One region of the Promicromonospora kroppenstedtii genome, then DNA from elsewhere that is predicted to be linked to it. Evidence: predicted binding sites of a transcription regulator. Region 1 holds the regulator's gene; each other region holds the start of a gene.
What was found. The regulator HspR, encoded in region 1, represses chaperone genes until heat shock. The targets are predictions, from matches to a motif close to AAGTTGAGTCNNNNNGACTCAACTT.

Region 1 (5,079 bases):
ATCAGTTCCGCGTCGCTAGGGGTTTCACCGGTGCTGCTCTCGACTTGCCTCAACGTCTACCCAGACTCTCGCGGTGGCCGCGGTGCGGTTGACTGTCGCCGTTCTGCCACGACTATAGAGCCAAGTGGACGATTTAGGGGGTGGAATTCCACATTCCTGGGTGACGACCGGGTGAAGTCCGGTACATCGCCCCCGAAGGTGCGTCATGATGTATCCCCGTGAGGGTCCCTTCATCATGAGCGAGGCACAGCAGGAGGCGCGGGTGCGTGTGCACGACCTGCGCGAGCGGTGGCGAGCTACGAGTCTGGCGTCGGTTTGGATCCGGCCGAACGACTGGGAGCACCCCGCCGCTGAGGCGCTAGCAGAGGCACTGGCCGAGGGCCGGGGCGTAATCGCCCCCGCCGAACGGCTCGGTGCGGCGCGCGCCGGAGTAGGAGCTGGGATCACCGAGGCACTGGACGACGTCGCCTGCCTCTACGCCGCCTTCGGGCGCCCCACCGACGTCGGCGCACTGCGGGCCGCCGCGATCGGCTGGGTCGGGGAGCGCGAGCGCGTGCCTTACCAGATCGCCACGCACGATCCCTCGACCGGTCTGCCCACGGGTGAGTACCTGGGCGAGCGGCTGCGCGAGACCTACGGCACCGCGCAGCGGACCGGCACCGCTGCCGGGGACACCCACTGCCTGCTGGTGCTCGACGTCGGCCTGGACAGCCTCGACACGTGGCAGCGGCTCGCCCGCTCCGCCGCGATCGGCCGCACCCTGCACCAGGTGTTCGGCGAGGGCCATCCGATGGCCGCGATCGGCGACGGCACGTTCGTGGTGCTCTGCGAGCGGGGCCCGACGACGGCGGAGCTCGGCCAGTCGCTGCGCCGCGTCGTCGAGCGCAACGCCGAGGTGCTGGGCCTGGCCACCGAGGTACGCCGGCCCACGCGGGTCTGGGTCGAGCGCCTGCCCGGAACACATGCGGACGCACTGCTCCTGCTGGACCACCTGGCGCGCTGAGCGCCGCCACACACTCCCGAGTGAACTGGCCGGGGCCCGACGTAGCGCCCCGGCCAGCTCTGCTCAGCTCTCCTCGAAGGTGAGGCAGTCGGCGTGGGCCGGGTCCTCGGGGCCGGGGCCCACGCGGATCGACGGGGCGTTGCACTCCAGGTTGTCGTTGTGCGTGCACTCGCCGCGCTGGCAGGCACCCACGTGCGCGATGACCTTCTCCAGGCCGCCCTTGGTGCTGAGCGGGATGAACGTGGCGCAGGCCGCGTCGCCCGTGTGCCCGCCGATCGTGACGGCGCCGGCGTGACAGCCGTGCTCGTGGTTGTAGCCGCAGCCGTCGACCGAGCACTCCACGACCTCGGGCATTTCCATCAGCGTGCTCATGGCAGCTCTCCTCGCTCCGTGCGTCACTTCTGCGGAATGCGTCGATCGTATTCCTGAATGACAGATCGCACAGAGCTGAGGAATGCCTTACCTACATTCCGGCACCATTCACGATTAACGAAAGAATTGCATTGCTGAAATGTCGCGCTGGCCTCGGGGGCAGCTACTCCTCGCGGCGCGGGGCCGGGCGCCACAGCACGACGGCTCCCCCGCCGACGGCGCGATGCTCCAGGTCCACGCGCATGGCGGCGCTCCGGACGCGCTGGCCACGCTGCACCACCACGACGTCGCCCGCTGCGGGCCCGGCAGCAAAGACGCGGCTCTCCTCCTGGACCCGCATGAGCAGGTCACCGAGGCGTTCCTCGAGCACGGAGACGTGCGCCTCCAGGTCGAGGATGCGCTTGATCCCGGCGAGATTGATGCCCTCGCCCTGGGCGAGGCGCTGCACCTGGAGCAGGCGCGCCACGTCGCGGCGTGAGTAGCGGCGGCCGCGGCCGCGGGTGCGCCGGGGGACCACCAGCCCGAGGCGGTCGTACTGGCGCAGCGTCTGCGGGTGCATGCCCGCGAGCTCCGCGGCCTTGGACACGGTGAGCACGGGCGTGTCGTCGTCGACCATGTGCTCCTCCGAAGTCTCTTTTGTGCGTCTGCGTGCGGGCAGGTTACCGAATTGCGGTGCGGTGGGGCATATGCCTCACCGCACCGGCGTCATTCTGCCGCCCGCGCGACCAGGCCTGCGCGCACGTCCTCGCCGTCGTTCTCGGCGGCGAAGGTCTCGAGCGCCTGCTTGGCCTTTCTGCTGAGCTTCTGCGGCACGGCCACCTGCACGGTGACGAGCAGGTCGCCGGTCGCCTTGGCCGTCTGGACACCACGGCCCTTGACGCGCAGCGCCCGGCCCGACGGCGTCCCCGCCGGCACCTTGAGCCGCACGGTGCCGCCGTCCAGGGTGGGCACCTCCAGCGTCGTGCCGAGCGCGGCCTCCGCGAACGTGACGGGCACGGTCATGCGCAGGTCCACGCCGTCCAGGGTCCATACCGGGTGCGGCGTGACGTGCACGGTGACCACGAGGTCACCCGCCGGGCCGCCGGCGACCCCCGGGCGGCCCTTGCCGCGCAGGCGGATCTTCTTGCCGTCGTTGATTCCCGCCGGGATGCGCGCGGTGATGGTGCGGCCGTTGACCTCGAGCTCGGCCGTCGTGCCCTCCACCGCCGCCCGGAACGGCAGCGTGACCTGGGCGACGACGTCAGCCCCCGCCGTCGGCGCCGCGTAGCCGGTCGTGCCCTGGCCGTAGGCCGTGCGGCCACCGCCGAACATCGAGCCGAGGATGTCCTCGAAGCCCGCGCCGGCGTTGCCGCCCTGGGTGTAGCGGACGCGCGGCCCGCCTCGGCCGCCACCCTGGGCGCCGCCGAACATGGCGCCCATGATGTCCTCGAACCCGCCGGCACCGGCACCGCCGGCACCCGCCGAGAAGCGGGCGCCGCCCGCCATGGCGCGCACGGCGTCGTACTGGCGGCGCTGCTCCGGGTCGGAGAGCACCGCATAGGCCTCGCCGATCTCCTTGAACTTGGACTCCGCCGCCGCGTTCCCCTGGTTCTGGTCGGGGTGGTACTGGCGCGCGAGCTTGCGGTAGGCCTTCTTCACGGCGGCGTCGTCGGCGTCCTTGGACACGCCCAGCACGGCGTAGAAGTCCTTCTCCATCCAGTCCTGACCGGTCATGGCACCTCACTTCCGCGTCGATACCGGTGGTCGGGCTCGTCGAGACCTGGGCCCCGACAAGCTCGACCACCGGGGGCTACTACTCCGGTCCGACGACGCCCACGCGTGCCGCCCGGACCACCTTGTCGCCGATCTTGTACCCGGGCTCGACCACGAGGTTCACCGTGGCTGCCGTCGCGTCCGCGTCGGTCGAGTGCATGAGCGCCTCGTGCAGGTTGGGGTCGAACTCCTCCCCCACCTTGCCGAACCGCTCGACGCCGAACTTCTGCAGGCTCTGGTCGAGCTTCTCGGCGATCGCGGCCATGGCACCGCTCAGCTCGCCGTGCTGCTTGGCGCGCTCGACGTCGTCGAGCACGGGCAGCAGGGCCGCGAGCACGTCCTGCACGCCCCGGTTGCGCGCGGCCTCCTGGTCGCGCAGCGCCCGGTTGCGGTAGTTCGTGAAGCTGGCCCGCTCGCGCTGCAGGGCGTCCAGGTGTTCCGCCGCCTCCGCCTTGGCCTTGAGCACCTCGGACGCCTCTGCGGCGTCACCCGAGGGCTCGAAGTCCAGGCCGGCCAGCGGGTCGCCCGACGCGTCCCCCTGAGCGGGAGACGCGGCGGGCTCGTCCGCGGCGTCGTCCGCCGGAGCGGGCTCGGCCGGTCGCGCCTCGTCGCCGGAGGCGTTCACCTTGCGCTTGTCCGTGAACTGGAAGGGGTGCTCCCCCGAGCCCTCGGGCTCGGGGGGTCCCTGCTGGTGCTCGTCCGTCACTTGCGCTCGTCCTCGTCGTCCACGATCTCGGCGTCCACGACGTCCTCGTCCTTGGCGGACTGGGCGTTCGCCGCCTGCGGGGCGCCGTCGGCACCCTGCGCCGCGGGCTGCTCGGCCGCGTACAGGGCCTCGCCGATCTTCTGCGACGACGCGCCGAGCTTCTCGTACGAGCTCTTCACGGCGTCGGGGTCCTCGCCCTCCAGCGCGGACTTCACGGCGGCGATGTCCGCCTCGACCTCGGTGACGACCTCGGCCGGGAGCTTGTCGCGGTTGTCCGCGATCTGCTTCTCCATGGAGTACGCGAAGGCCTCGGCCTGGTTGCGGGTGTCCGCCTCCTCGCGCCGCTTCTTGTCCTCCTCGGCGTGCAGCTCGGCGTCCTTGACCATGCGGTCGATGTCGTCCTTGGGGAGCGCGGAGCCGCCCGTGATCTTCATCGACTGCTCCATGCCCGTACCGCGGTCCTTGGCGGACACGTGCACGATGCCGTTCGCGTCGATGTCGAAGGTGACCTCGATCTGCGGCACGCCACGCGGAGCCGGCGCGATGCCGGTGAGCTCGAAGACGCCCAGCGGCTTGTTGTCGCGGGTGAACTCGCGCTCGCCCTGGAACACCTGGATCGCCACGGACGGCTGGTTGTCGTCGGCCGTGGAGAAGACCTCGCTCCGCTTGGTCGGGATCGCGGTGTTGCGCTCGATGAGCTTGGTCATCACGCCACCCTTGGTCTCGATACCGAGGGACAGCGGGGTGACGTCGATCAGCAGGACGTCCTTGCGGTCACCGGAGATGACACCGGCCTGCAGCACGGCGCCGACGGCGACGACCTCGTCCGGGTTCACGCCCTTGTTGGGCTCGCGGCCGCCGGTGAGCTCCTTGACGACCTCGGTCACCGCGGGCATGCGGGTGGAACCACCCACGAGGACCACGTGGTCGATGTCGGAGACCGAGATGCCGGCGTCACGGATCACGGCGTGGAACGGCGCCTTGGTGCGGTCGATGAGGTCCTGCGTCATCTGCTGGAACTGAGCTCGCGTGAGCTTCTCGTCCAGGTGGATGGGGCCGTTCTCGCTCATCGACAGGTACTGCATCGAGATGTTGGTGCTCGTCGCGGACGAGAGCTCCTTCTTGGCCTGCTCGGCGGCCTCACGGAGGCGCTGCAGCGCGATCTTGTCCTTCGACAGGTCGACGCCCGAGGAGTTCTTCACCTGCTTGATCAGGTGCTCCACGACGCGCTGGTCCCAGTCGTCAC
Region 2 (5,079 bases), on a different contig from region 1:
TGCTGGACGCTGTGCCGGCGGTGCCACCGGCGAGCACGACGACTCATCACGGGTCGAGCGACCGCGGGGCGGGGCCGACGGGCGATGGCTCGACCGGTGGTGGGGACGAGGCCGACGACCCCCGCGAGGTCGTGCTCGACCTGCGCGGGGTCAGCCTCGACTACCGGGTGCAGGGCCGCCACGTGCGCGCCGTCGAGCGCCTCGACCTGACCGTGCGCGCGGGCGAGATGCTGGGCCTGGTCGGCGAGTCCGGCTCGGGCAAGTCGACGGCGGGCCGCGCCTGCCTCGGCCTGCTCACGCCGTCCGAGGGCGAGGTGCTGCTGCTCGGCACCTCCGTGGCCCGGGCGCGCGGCCGGGCCCGGCGGCGTCTGCTGGCCGACGTCGGCGTGGTGTTCCAGGACCCGGGCGGGTCGCTGGACCCGCGCCGGCTCGTCGGCGAGTCGATCGCCGAGCCGCTGGCGATCCACGGCCGGGACGGGCGGCGGCTGACCGCGGCCGAGAAGCGGGCGCGGGTGCGCGAGCTGCTCGACGCCGTGCGCCTGCCCGCGGGCGCGGAGCGGCGCTACCCGCACGAGTTCTCCGGCGGGCAGCGCCAGCGGATCGGCCTCGCCCGGGCGCTCGCGCTGCGGCCGCGCCTGCTGGTGGCCGACGAGCCGACCAGCGCCCTCGACGTGTCCGTGCAGGCCGAGGTGCTCCAGGTGCTGCGCGACCTGCACGCAGAGCTCGGGTTCGGCTGCCTGTTCATCAGCCACGACCTGGGCGTGGTGCATGAGCTGACCGACCGCGTGGCCGTGCTGCGCGCCGGGCGCCTCGTGGAGAGCGGCCCGACGCCGGAGGTGTTCCGCGCGCCGCGCGAGCCGTACACGGCCGAGCTGCTGGCCTCCGTGCCGACGCCGGACCCGGCGGCGCAGCGGGAGCGGCGCGCGGCCCGGCAGGCGCTCGCGCCGGTGCCGGGTGCGGTGGCGTCGGGCGCCGCCCCGGCCCCCGGGGCCGCGCTGTGACGGGCGGACCCACCGCGGGCGTCGACATCGGGGGCACCAAGATCCGGGCCGCCGTCGTCACGGCGGACGGCGCCGTGCTCGCCTCGGCGACCGCGCCGACGCCGTCGGGCGGGGCGGCGATGCTGGACGTCGCGGCCGGGCTCGTCGAGCGGGCGACCGCCACGGCGCGCGTTCGGGTCGCGGCGGTCGGCGTCGGCGCGGCGGGGGTCGTGGACCCGGTGACGGGGGAGGTGCTCGCCGCGAGCGACTCCTTCGTCGGCTGGGTCGGCACCGACCTGCGGAGCGGGCTCGCGGCCCGGACCGGCCTGCCGGTCACCGTGGCGAACGACGTCGACGCGTTCCTCGTGGGCGAGGCGACCTGGGGCGCCGTCCGAGGTGTGCGGTCGGCGGCGGGGATCGCGCTCGGGACCGGCGTCGGGGGAGCGCTCTGGCTGGACGGCGCCCTGTACCGGGGCGCGGGGGCGGCGGGGGAGATCGGGCACGTGCCCGGGTTCGGCGATGCACGGTGCACCTGCGGGCAGCGCGGGCACCTGGAGACGCTGGCGTCGGGGCGCTCGGTGGAGCGGCGGTACGGGGAGGCCGTGGCGGCCGCCGTCGGCGCGGCGGAGATCGAGGCCCGGGCACGGGCCGGGGACGCGGACGCCGCGCGCGTGCTGGCCGACGCCGGGCGCGCGGTCGGGTCGGCGGTGCTCGTGCTGGCGGCGCTGCTCGACGTCGGGCACGTGGTGGTGGGTGGCGGTCTGGCCCACGCCTGGGACCTGCTGGAGCCCGCGATCCGGGCTCGGCTGGACGACGAGCCGCCCGTGTCGGGGCACCCGGTCGAGGTGCGCCGGGCGGTCCTGGGCGGCGACGCGACGGTGGTGGGCGCGGCGGCGCTGGCGCGATGACTGTGCTTTCTGGCGCACATGACATCGGTCGGTCGCCCTGAGACCGGTCATTCAACGGACCGGTCTCGAGACAGGGGACCGAAGTCACTGAGCTCGGTCCCTTGCTTGCCCCAGGAACGCAGGCGACGCCCGGCCGCAAGGAGCGGTCGGGCGCCGTCGTGGTGGCCGCCTGAGGGGAATCAGGCGGCGGTGGTGACCTCGATGCGCTGCGGCGTGGTGCCGGCGAAGACGCCCGGCACGGTGACCGTCAGGACGCCCGAGTCGTAGGACGCGCGCACGGCGTCGCCGTCCACGGCCTTCGGCAGGGTGACGACGCGGCGGAAGGAGCCGAAGCGGACCTCCGAGATGCGGCGGCCCTCGGACTCCTCGGAGCGCTGGTCCTTGCGCTCGCCGCGCACGACGAGCTTGCGGCCCTCGACCTCGACGGTGACGTCGTCGGCCGGGTTCACGCCCGGCAGGTCGAGGCGGGCGACGAGGTCCTCGCCCTCACGATAGACGTCGGCCGCGGGCACGGGGCCCTCGGTGACGCCGAGCTGCTGGCTCCACGGGTCGCGGACCCAGGTGCGGGCGAACGGGGAACGGGTCAGAACGGTGGTCATGGTGTCCTCCTCGGGCGGGGTCTGATGACCGGTACAACCTGAGCCGACCCGACTCAATTTCCGGGTTCGCCGACGGCGGACGCCGCCCCGGGATCAACGTGTCAGACGCACGGGTCACCCGGGTGGTTCGTGCGTCTGACACGTCGGAGCTCAGTGGCGGGTGATCGTCAGCGCCGCCTCCTGCTCGCCGACGACGACGTCCGCCGCGCCGCCGACCGGGAAGGTGAGCTGCGGGCTGGTGTGTCCGAAGTCGACGCCGGCCAGCACCGGCTTGCCGGTCAGGGCGGGCTGGCGCGCGACGATCTCGTCGAGCGCCCCGCGGGTCACGCCGGAGGCGGCCTGGAAGCGGCCGAGCACGAGCCCGGTCACGCCGTCGGCGCCGGGGAGCTGGAGCAGGGACGTGAGCTGGCGCGCGACGTGCGCGGCGTCGGACTCGAAGTCGTCCTCCAGGAACAGGAGCGCGCCGTCGAGCGACGGCATGTGCGCGGTTCCCTGGAGCAGGCTGAGCGTGCCCAGGTTGCCGCCGACGATCCGACCCGAGGCGGTTCCCGGCCGCAGCCGCCACCAGCCCTCGTTCGGCACGGCGGTGCGGGCGTCCTGGTCGGCGAACCACATGTCGTCGGTCCAGGCCTGTGACGGCTCGACGACAATGGGGGCGTCGCTGGTCACGGCGGCGCGGAACCAGTCGCCGGTGGGCTCGAAGTGGTCGCGCATGCCCCAGCTCGACCAGTGCGGGCCGGAGTACGTGACCAGACCCGTGTGCGCGAGGATCGCGTTCTGCAGCGCGGTGATGTCCGAGTAACCGCAGAACACCTTGGGGTGGGCCGCGATCAGGTCGAAGTCCAGGTAGGGCAGCAGCTCGTTGCTGTTGAACCCGCCGATCACGGTGATGATCCCCGCGACGGCGGGGTCGGCGAACGCGGCGTGCAGGTCGGCGACGCGGTGCTCGATCGAGGCGCTGCGGAACTGGTCGTCCTCGTCGACGTGCTCACCGAACGTGAGGGTGAGTCCCATCGTGGCGAACCGCTCGTCGATCCAGCGGGTGTTGTCGTGCTCCATGATCATGGTGCGCGAGCGGGCGGGTGCGACCACCCGGACGGTGTCGCCGGGGCGGAGCTTGGGCGGGACGATGGTCTCGACGTGCGCTGACATGCCCGCAGCCTAGGACGGCGTCGCGGGTGGAGGCGCCCGGATTTCCCGACCGGTTCCCGACCAGCCCCCGATCAGGAGGAACGATGCGCGTAAGCCGGATCATGGCCAACCTGCGGGTGGCCGACGTCGACGCCGCCAAGGACTTCTACGCCGACTACCTCGGGCTGAGCACCGAGGAGTTCAACCTGGGCTGGGTGGCCCGCTACACGTCCCCGGACACCGGCGCCGTGGTCCAGCTCCTGACGCGCGACGCGACGGCCGCCGCTGACGCCACGGTCTCGGTCCACACGCCCGACGTCGAGGGCGCGTACGCCGAGGCGCGGCAGCGCGGGTACGAGATCGTGCACCCGCTGACGACGGAGTCCTGGGGCGTGCACCGGTTCCTGGTGCGTGCGCCGGACGGCACGGTGGTCAACGTGGTGCAGCACGCGGACTGACGGGTCCCCGGGCGCTCGACCCAGCATGCTGATAGCATCTGCTATCAGGAGGTGGTTTCGGGTGGAGCAGCAGCCAGTGCGGAGACAGACGGAGCGGGAATCGGCGGTCGAGCGGGCTTTCGCGGAGCACCTGATGCGGACGAGCCGGCATGCGGGGGAGCTGCGAGCGGCCGCGACGCGTGAGCTCGTCGTTGCGGCGAGCCAGGCGCGTGACCTGGGCTGGAGTCAGCGCAGGATCGGCCTGGCCCTCGGCCGGAGCCAGCCGGAGGTCGCCCGCCTCCTGAAGCTGGACACGGCGGCGGCCGGGGGCGAGCCGGACGAGGTCGTGCCGTTGCTGACCTTGCTGCTTCGTGACCGGCGCGACGAGATCGTCGAGGCCGCGGCGCGTCGGGGTGTGCACAACATCCGCGTGTTCGGGTCGGTGGCCCGCGGTGAGGACACCGCGGAGTCGGACATCGACCTGCTCGTCGACACCGATCCCGACGTCGGCCTGTTCGCAATCGGCGCGCTGGAGGCAGAGCTCGAGGAACTGCTGGGGCGCGAGGTCGATGTGGTGATCGCGCGGGCCCTGCGCGAGGGCGTGGCCGCGACCGTCGAGGCGATCCCGCTGTGACGGACAAGGACCAGCGCAACGTTGAGTCGGCGTTGCATCACCTGGACGTGCTCAAGTCGTATCTCGAGCACGGCACGATGGACGATCCGGTCCTGTTCGATGCCGTGTGTCTCCGCCTCGGGGCTTCGATCGAGGTGGCCGCCAAACTGAGCGAGGAGGCCCGGGCGCGAGCGTTCGGCACGACGTGGAAGGCGATCTGGTCCACCCGGAACCGGATCGCGCACGCCTACGAGTACATCGACCCGCAGCTGATCCGCAGCACCGTTGAAAGTGATCTCGGTGCGTACGAAGGCGCGTTGCGCGGACTGCTCCGGCCAGAGTCTGGCGTCCAGTAGGGCAGAGCCGGAGCCACCCTGCGCGGAGGGGCGTCGGACCGGCGTCGGATAGTCA
Region 3 (5,079 bases), on a different contig from region 1:
AATTCGGGTTCTGGGCGCCCAGGCGGCCACCTTCACAACACCGTCACAATCGGCCGCCGCCCGGCCGCCCGACACCCGCTGACCCGTCGAGGATCGCAGGTGCGGACGGCCGGGCGCGTCTGCCGGGCGGCGTCACCCGGCACCCGACGAAGGACGGTCCCGGCTACGCGGTGAGCACCCGCCGCTCCAGTGCGAGCCCCTCGCCGTCAGCACGGTCCACGACCACCGTGTCGCCGTCGGTCACCTCGCCCGCGAGCAGCAGCCGCGCCAGGCGGTCGCCGATCTCGCGCTGCACGAGGCGGCGCAGGGGCCGGGCGCCGTAGGCCGGGTCGAAGCCCTCCAGGGCGAGCCACTCGCGAGCCGCCGCGGTCACCTCCAGCGTGATGCGCCGGTCACCGAGGCGCTTGGCGAACGCGCCGACCTGCAGGTCGACGATGCGCCCGAGCTCGTCCAGCGTGAGCGCGTCGAAGATCACCACGTCGTCGAGCCGGTTGAGGAACTCGGGCTTGAACGCGGCCCGCACGGCCGTCATCACGGAGCCGCGGCGCTCCTCGTCCGACAGCATCGGTTCCACGAGGAACTGCGAGCCGAGGTTCGAGGTGAGCACCAGGATGGTGTTGCGGAAGTCGACGGTGCGACCCTGGCCGTCGGTGAGGCGGCCGTCGTCGAGCACCTGGAGCAGGATGTCGAAGACCTCGGGGTGCGCCTTCTCCACCTCGTCCAGCAGCACCACCGAGTACGGCCTGCGCCGCACGGCCTCCGTGAGCTGACCGCCCTCCTCGTACCCGACGTAGCCCGGAGGGGCGCCGACGAGCCGCGCCACCGAGTGCTTCTCCGCGTACTCGGACATGTCGATGCGCACCATGGCGCGCTCGTCGTCAAACAGGAAGTCCGCGAGCGCCTTGGCGAGCTCGGTCTTGCCCACGCCGGTGGGGCCGAGGAACAGGAACGAGCCGGTGGGCCGGTCCGGATCGGAGACGCCGGCGCGGGTGCGCCGCACGGCGTCGGACACCGCGGCGACCGCAGCCCGCTGGCCGATGAGGCGCTCCCCGAGGACGTCCTCCATGTGCAGGAGCTTCTCGGACTCGCCCTGCAGCAGGCGTCCGGCGGGGATGCCGGTCCAGGCGGCGACCACCTCGGCGATCTCGTCGGCGCCGACCTTGTCGGCGATCATCGGCGGCTCGGCGGTCTCCGGGCCGAGGCCGTCCGGCACGTCCTCCGCGCCGGCCTCGGCCTCCTCGGCGGCCGCGAGCTCCTTCTCGACGACGGGGATCTCGCCGTACTGGATCCGCGCCGCGCCCTCCAGGTCGCCCTCGCGGAGCTTGCGCTCGGCGTCGGTGCGCAGCTCGTCGAGGCGCGCACGCAGGTCGCCGACGCGGTTGTGCCCGGCCTTCTCGGACTCCCAGCGCGCGGTGAGCGCGGCGAGGGCCTCGCGGCGGTCGGCGAGGTCGGCGCGGAGCCGTTCGAGCCGGTCCTTGGAGGCGGCGTCGGCCGACTCGGAGAGCACGACCTCCTCCATCTCCAGGCGCGTCACGGCGCGCTGCAGCTCGTCGATCTCGATCGGGGACGAGTCGAGCTCCATGCGCAGGCGGGACGCGGCCTCGTCGACCAGGTCGATCGCCTTGTCGGGAAGCTGCCGGCCGGAGATGTACCGGTCGGAGAGGGAGGCCGCGGCCACGAGGGCGGAGTCGGCGATGGTCACCTTGTGGTGCGCCTCGTAGCGCTCCTTGAGGCCGCGCAGGATCGCCACGGTGTCCTCCACCGACGGCTCGCCCACGAACACCTGCTGGAACCGGCGCTCCAGCGCGGGGTCCTTCTCGATGTGCTCGCGGTACTCGTCGAGCGTGGTGGCGCCGACCATGCGCAGCTCGCCGCGGGCGAGCATGGGCTTGAGCATGTTGCCGGCGTCCATGGCTCCCTCGCCGCCCGCCCCCGCGCCGACCACGGTGTGCAGCTCGTCGATGAAGGTGACCACCTCGCCGTCGGACGCGGTGATCTCCTCCAGGACCGCCTTGAGGCGCTCCTCGAACTCGCCGCGGTACTTGGCACCGGCCACCATCGAGGCCAGGTCGAGCGCGATCAGGCGCTTGCCCTTGAGGGACTCGGGGACGTCGCCGGCCACCACACGCTGGGCGAGCCCCTCGACGACGGCGGTCTTGCCGACGCCGGGCTCGCCGATGAGCACCGGGTTGTTCTTGGTGCGGCGGCTCAGCACCTGGATCACGCGGCGGATCTCCGAGTCGCGGCCGATCACCGGGTCCAGCTTGCCGTCCCGTGCCTGCTGGGTCAGGTCGGTGCCGTACTGCTCCAGCGCCTTGTAGGTGCCCTCCGGGTTGGGGCTGGTGACCCGGCCCGAACCGCGGACGGCGGGCAGCGCGGCGCGCAGGGCGTCGGCGGTCGCCCCGGCGTCGGACAGGATCTGCGCCGCGGACGACTGGCCGGCGGCCAGCGCGATGAGCAGGTGCTCGGTGGAGACGTACTCGTCGCCCAGGCCCTGGGCCTCCTTGCCCGCCAGGTCGAGCACCGTCGCCAGGGCGCGGCTCGCGCTCGGCTGGGCGGTGCTGCTGCCGCTGGCCTGGGGCAGCGCGACGAGGGCCGCGCGCACCTGCTGGCCGATGGCCTGCGCGTTCGCCCCGACCGCGTCGAGCAGACCGACGGCCACGCCGCGCTCCTGCGTGAGCAGCGAGGCGAGCAGGTGGACCGGCTCGAGCTGCGGGTTGCCGGCGGCCGACGCCGACTGGATGGCGTCGCCGATCGCCTGCTGCGACATGGTCGTGAACTTGGTGTCCATGAAGCCTCCCGGGGCTGGTGATGATGGGCGGAGTACTACCTCGATGAAACCGTCTCAAAGTTGAGTCTATTCCACTCAACTTGAAATCACTGTAGCGCGCGTCACCGACACTCGTACGGTGGCGGCATGGACACCCAGGTCATCGTGCTCAACGGCGGATCCAGCTCAGGCAAGTCGGCGATCGCCCGCCACCTGCAGGCAGTGCTGCCCGAGCCCTGGCTCTCGCTCAGCATCGACACCCTCGTCGACGCGATGCCCGCCCGGCTGACCTCCGGCGGCGACGGCATCGGCTTCGCGGACGACGGCGGCGTCGCCGTCGGCGGGGACTTCATGGCGCTGCAGGACGCCTGGATCACCGGGCTGGTCGCCATGGCGCGCGCGGGCGCGCACCTCGTGGTCGACGACGTGTTCCTGGGCGGCGGCGCGTCGCAGCGCCGCTGGCTCGACGCGCTGGGCGACGTGCCGACGCTCTGGGTGGGCGTGCGGTGCGACGCCGTCGTGGCCGGGCGGCGCGAGGCGGCTCGCGGCGACCGGGTGCCGGGCATGGCCGCGAAGCAGGCCGACGTCGTCCACCAGGGCGTCGCCTACGACCTGGAGGTGGACACCACACGCACCGCCTCACCGGACTGTGCGCTGACCATCGCCGCACACCTGAGATCATCACGGGGTGACCGAGCAGACTGACGACTCCCTGACCCCACCCCGTGCCGTCCTCGTCGGGATCGTCGGCGGAGCGTTCTCCGGTCTGTTCGGCCTCGGCGGCGGCATCGTGATGGTGCCGCTCCTGACCTCGCTCGGCGGGCTGACGCAGCGCCGCGCGAGCGCCTACTCGCTGGCGGCGATCCTCCCGGCCGCGATCGTTGGGTCCATCCCGTACCTCACGCACCAGGCGGTCGACCTGATCTCCGCCGGACTGCTCGTCGTCGGCTCCGTGGTCGGTGCGGCCTACGGCGCGCGGCTGCTCGCTCGCGTGCCCGAGACCCTGCTGCGCTGGCTGTTCGTCGGGGTGCTGGTCGCGGGCATCGTGCGGTCCCTGCTCGACGCGTTCGCCGACCCGCCGTCGGTCAGCACGGCGCAGGGCGTCCCCAGCCTGCTCGACGGCGCGGGGATGGTGGGGCTCGGGCTGGTCATGGGCATCGCGTCGGGCCTGCTCGGCATCGGCGGCGGCCAGATCGCCGTGCCGGGGCTGTCCGCGCTGTTCGACTTCGCCCCCGCGCTCGCCAAGGGGACGTCGCTGGTCGCGATGATCCCCACCGCCGTCTCCGGGACCTGGGTCAACGCGCGCAACGGCCTGGTGCACCTCAGGACGGCGGCGATCATCGGCCTGGTCGCGTCGGTGTTCTCGTTCGGCGGCGCGAGCCTGTCGGTCGTGCTGCCCGACAACGTGGCCTCGATCGCCTTCGCCGCGCTGCTCGTGTTCGCCCTGACCCAGCAGGTCCGCAAGGCGCTGGAGAAGCGCTAGCCATGTGTGGTCGGTAGTTTCGGGCGGTCGGCAGAATGTCAGGTGGTCGGCAGCTCGGAATACCGACCACCTGACATTCTGCCGACCACCCGAAACTACCGACCGGCCAGCCCGGCCAGCACCGCCGCGCACTCCGCCGCCACCGCGACGGCGACGTCGCGCACCGTGTCCTCGTCGTGCTCCGGGACCACGCGCTGCACCGCGCCCTCCGCGAGCAGGTCCACCGCCCGCACGCGCTGCGCCTCGGCCATCTGCGCCGCGTGCGCGGTGTCCCCGTGCACGATGACGCTCGCGCCCTCGGGCGGCAGCGGCGACAGCCACGCGTGCTCGGCCGCGATCACAGCCTGCGCGGGCAGCAGCGCGAGCGCCCCGCCGCCGCAGCCCTGGCCGAGGATCACCGACAGCGTGGGCACGGTCATGCGGGTCAGCGCGGCCATGCAGCGCGCGATCTCGCCGGCGAGCGCGCCCTCCTCGGCGGCCTGCGAGAGCTCGGCCCCGGGGGTGTCGATCACCGCGACCAGCGGCAGCCGCAGCTCCTCGGCCAGTCCCATCGCCCGGCGCGCCACGCGCAGGGCGGCGGGCCCCATGGGGGTGCGCTCGGACTGCCGGGTCCGGTCCTGGCCGACGACGAGGCACGGCCGGCCGTCCAGCCGCGTCAGCGCGACCAGCATCGACTCGTCCCGCTCGCCCTCGTCCGTGCCGGACAGCCGCACCGTCCCCGACGCCCCGTGGCGCAGCAGATCGCGCACGCCCACGCGCCCCTCGGCGCGGGTGCGCAGCACGGAGTCCCAGGCCGACGCCGTCCCGGACGGCTCACCCGTCCGCC

Region 2: a site for HspR is predicted at 2,523-2,547, ahead of ACH47X_RS18405 (Hsp20/alpha crystallin family protein). Genes of this name have one in related genera too.
Region 3: a site for HspR is predicted at 2,849-2,873, ahead of clpB (ATP-dependent chaperone ClpB). Genes of this name have one in related genera too.

What each region holds. Positions count from the first base shown of each region.
Region 1 covers NZ_JBIRYI010000024.1:54,633-59,711, reverse strand. Annotated here, with positions in the region: gene ACH47X_RS26035 (hypothetical protein) at 236-1,003, shown strand; gene ACH47X_RS26030 (DUF1540 domain-containing protein) at 1,067-1,375, opposite strand; gene ACH47X_RS26025 (heat shock protein transcriptional repressor HspR) at 1,539-1,991, opposite strand; gene ACH47X_RS26020 (DnaJ C-terminal domain-containing protein) at 2,081-3,088, opposite strand; gene grpE (nucleotide exchange factor GrpE) at 3,168-3,833, opposite strand; gene dnaK (molecular chaperone DnaK) at 3,830-5,079, opposite strand, start outside.
Region 2 covers NZ_JBIRYI010000011.1:123,473-128,551, reverse strand. Annotated here, with positions in the region: gene ACH47X_RS18415 (dipeptide ABC transporter ATP-binding protein) at 1-1,001, shown strand, start outside; gene ACH47X_RS18410 (ROK family protein) at 998-1,888, shown strand; gene ACH47X_RS18405 (Hsp20/alpha crystallin family protein) at 2,068-2,487, opposite strand; gene ACH47X_RS18400 (S66 peptidase family protein) at 2,638-3,639, opposite strand; gene ACH47X_RS18395 (VOC family protein) at 3,723-4,076, shown strand; gene ACH47X_RS18390 (nucleotidyltransferase family protein) at 4,210-4,689, shown strand; gene ACH47X_RS18385 (DUF86 domain-containing protein) at 4,686-5,024, shown strand; gene ACH47X_RS18380 (XdhC family protein) at 5,077-5,079, opposite strand, start outside.
Region 3 covers NZ_JBIRYI010000019.1:74,396-79,474, reverse strand. Annotated here, with positions in the region: gene clpB (ATP-dependent chaperone ClpB) at 164-2,791, opposite strand; gene cpt (chloramphenicol phosphotransferase CPT) at 2,918-3,475, shown strand; gene ACH47X_RS24130 (sulfite exporter TauE/SafE family protein) at 3,459-4,253, shown strand; gene ACH47X_RS24125 (carboxyl transferase domain-containing protein) at 4,349-5,079, opposite strand, start outside.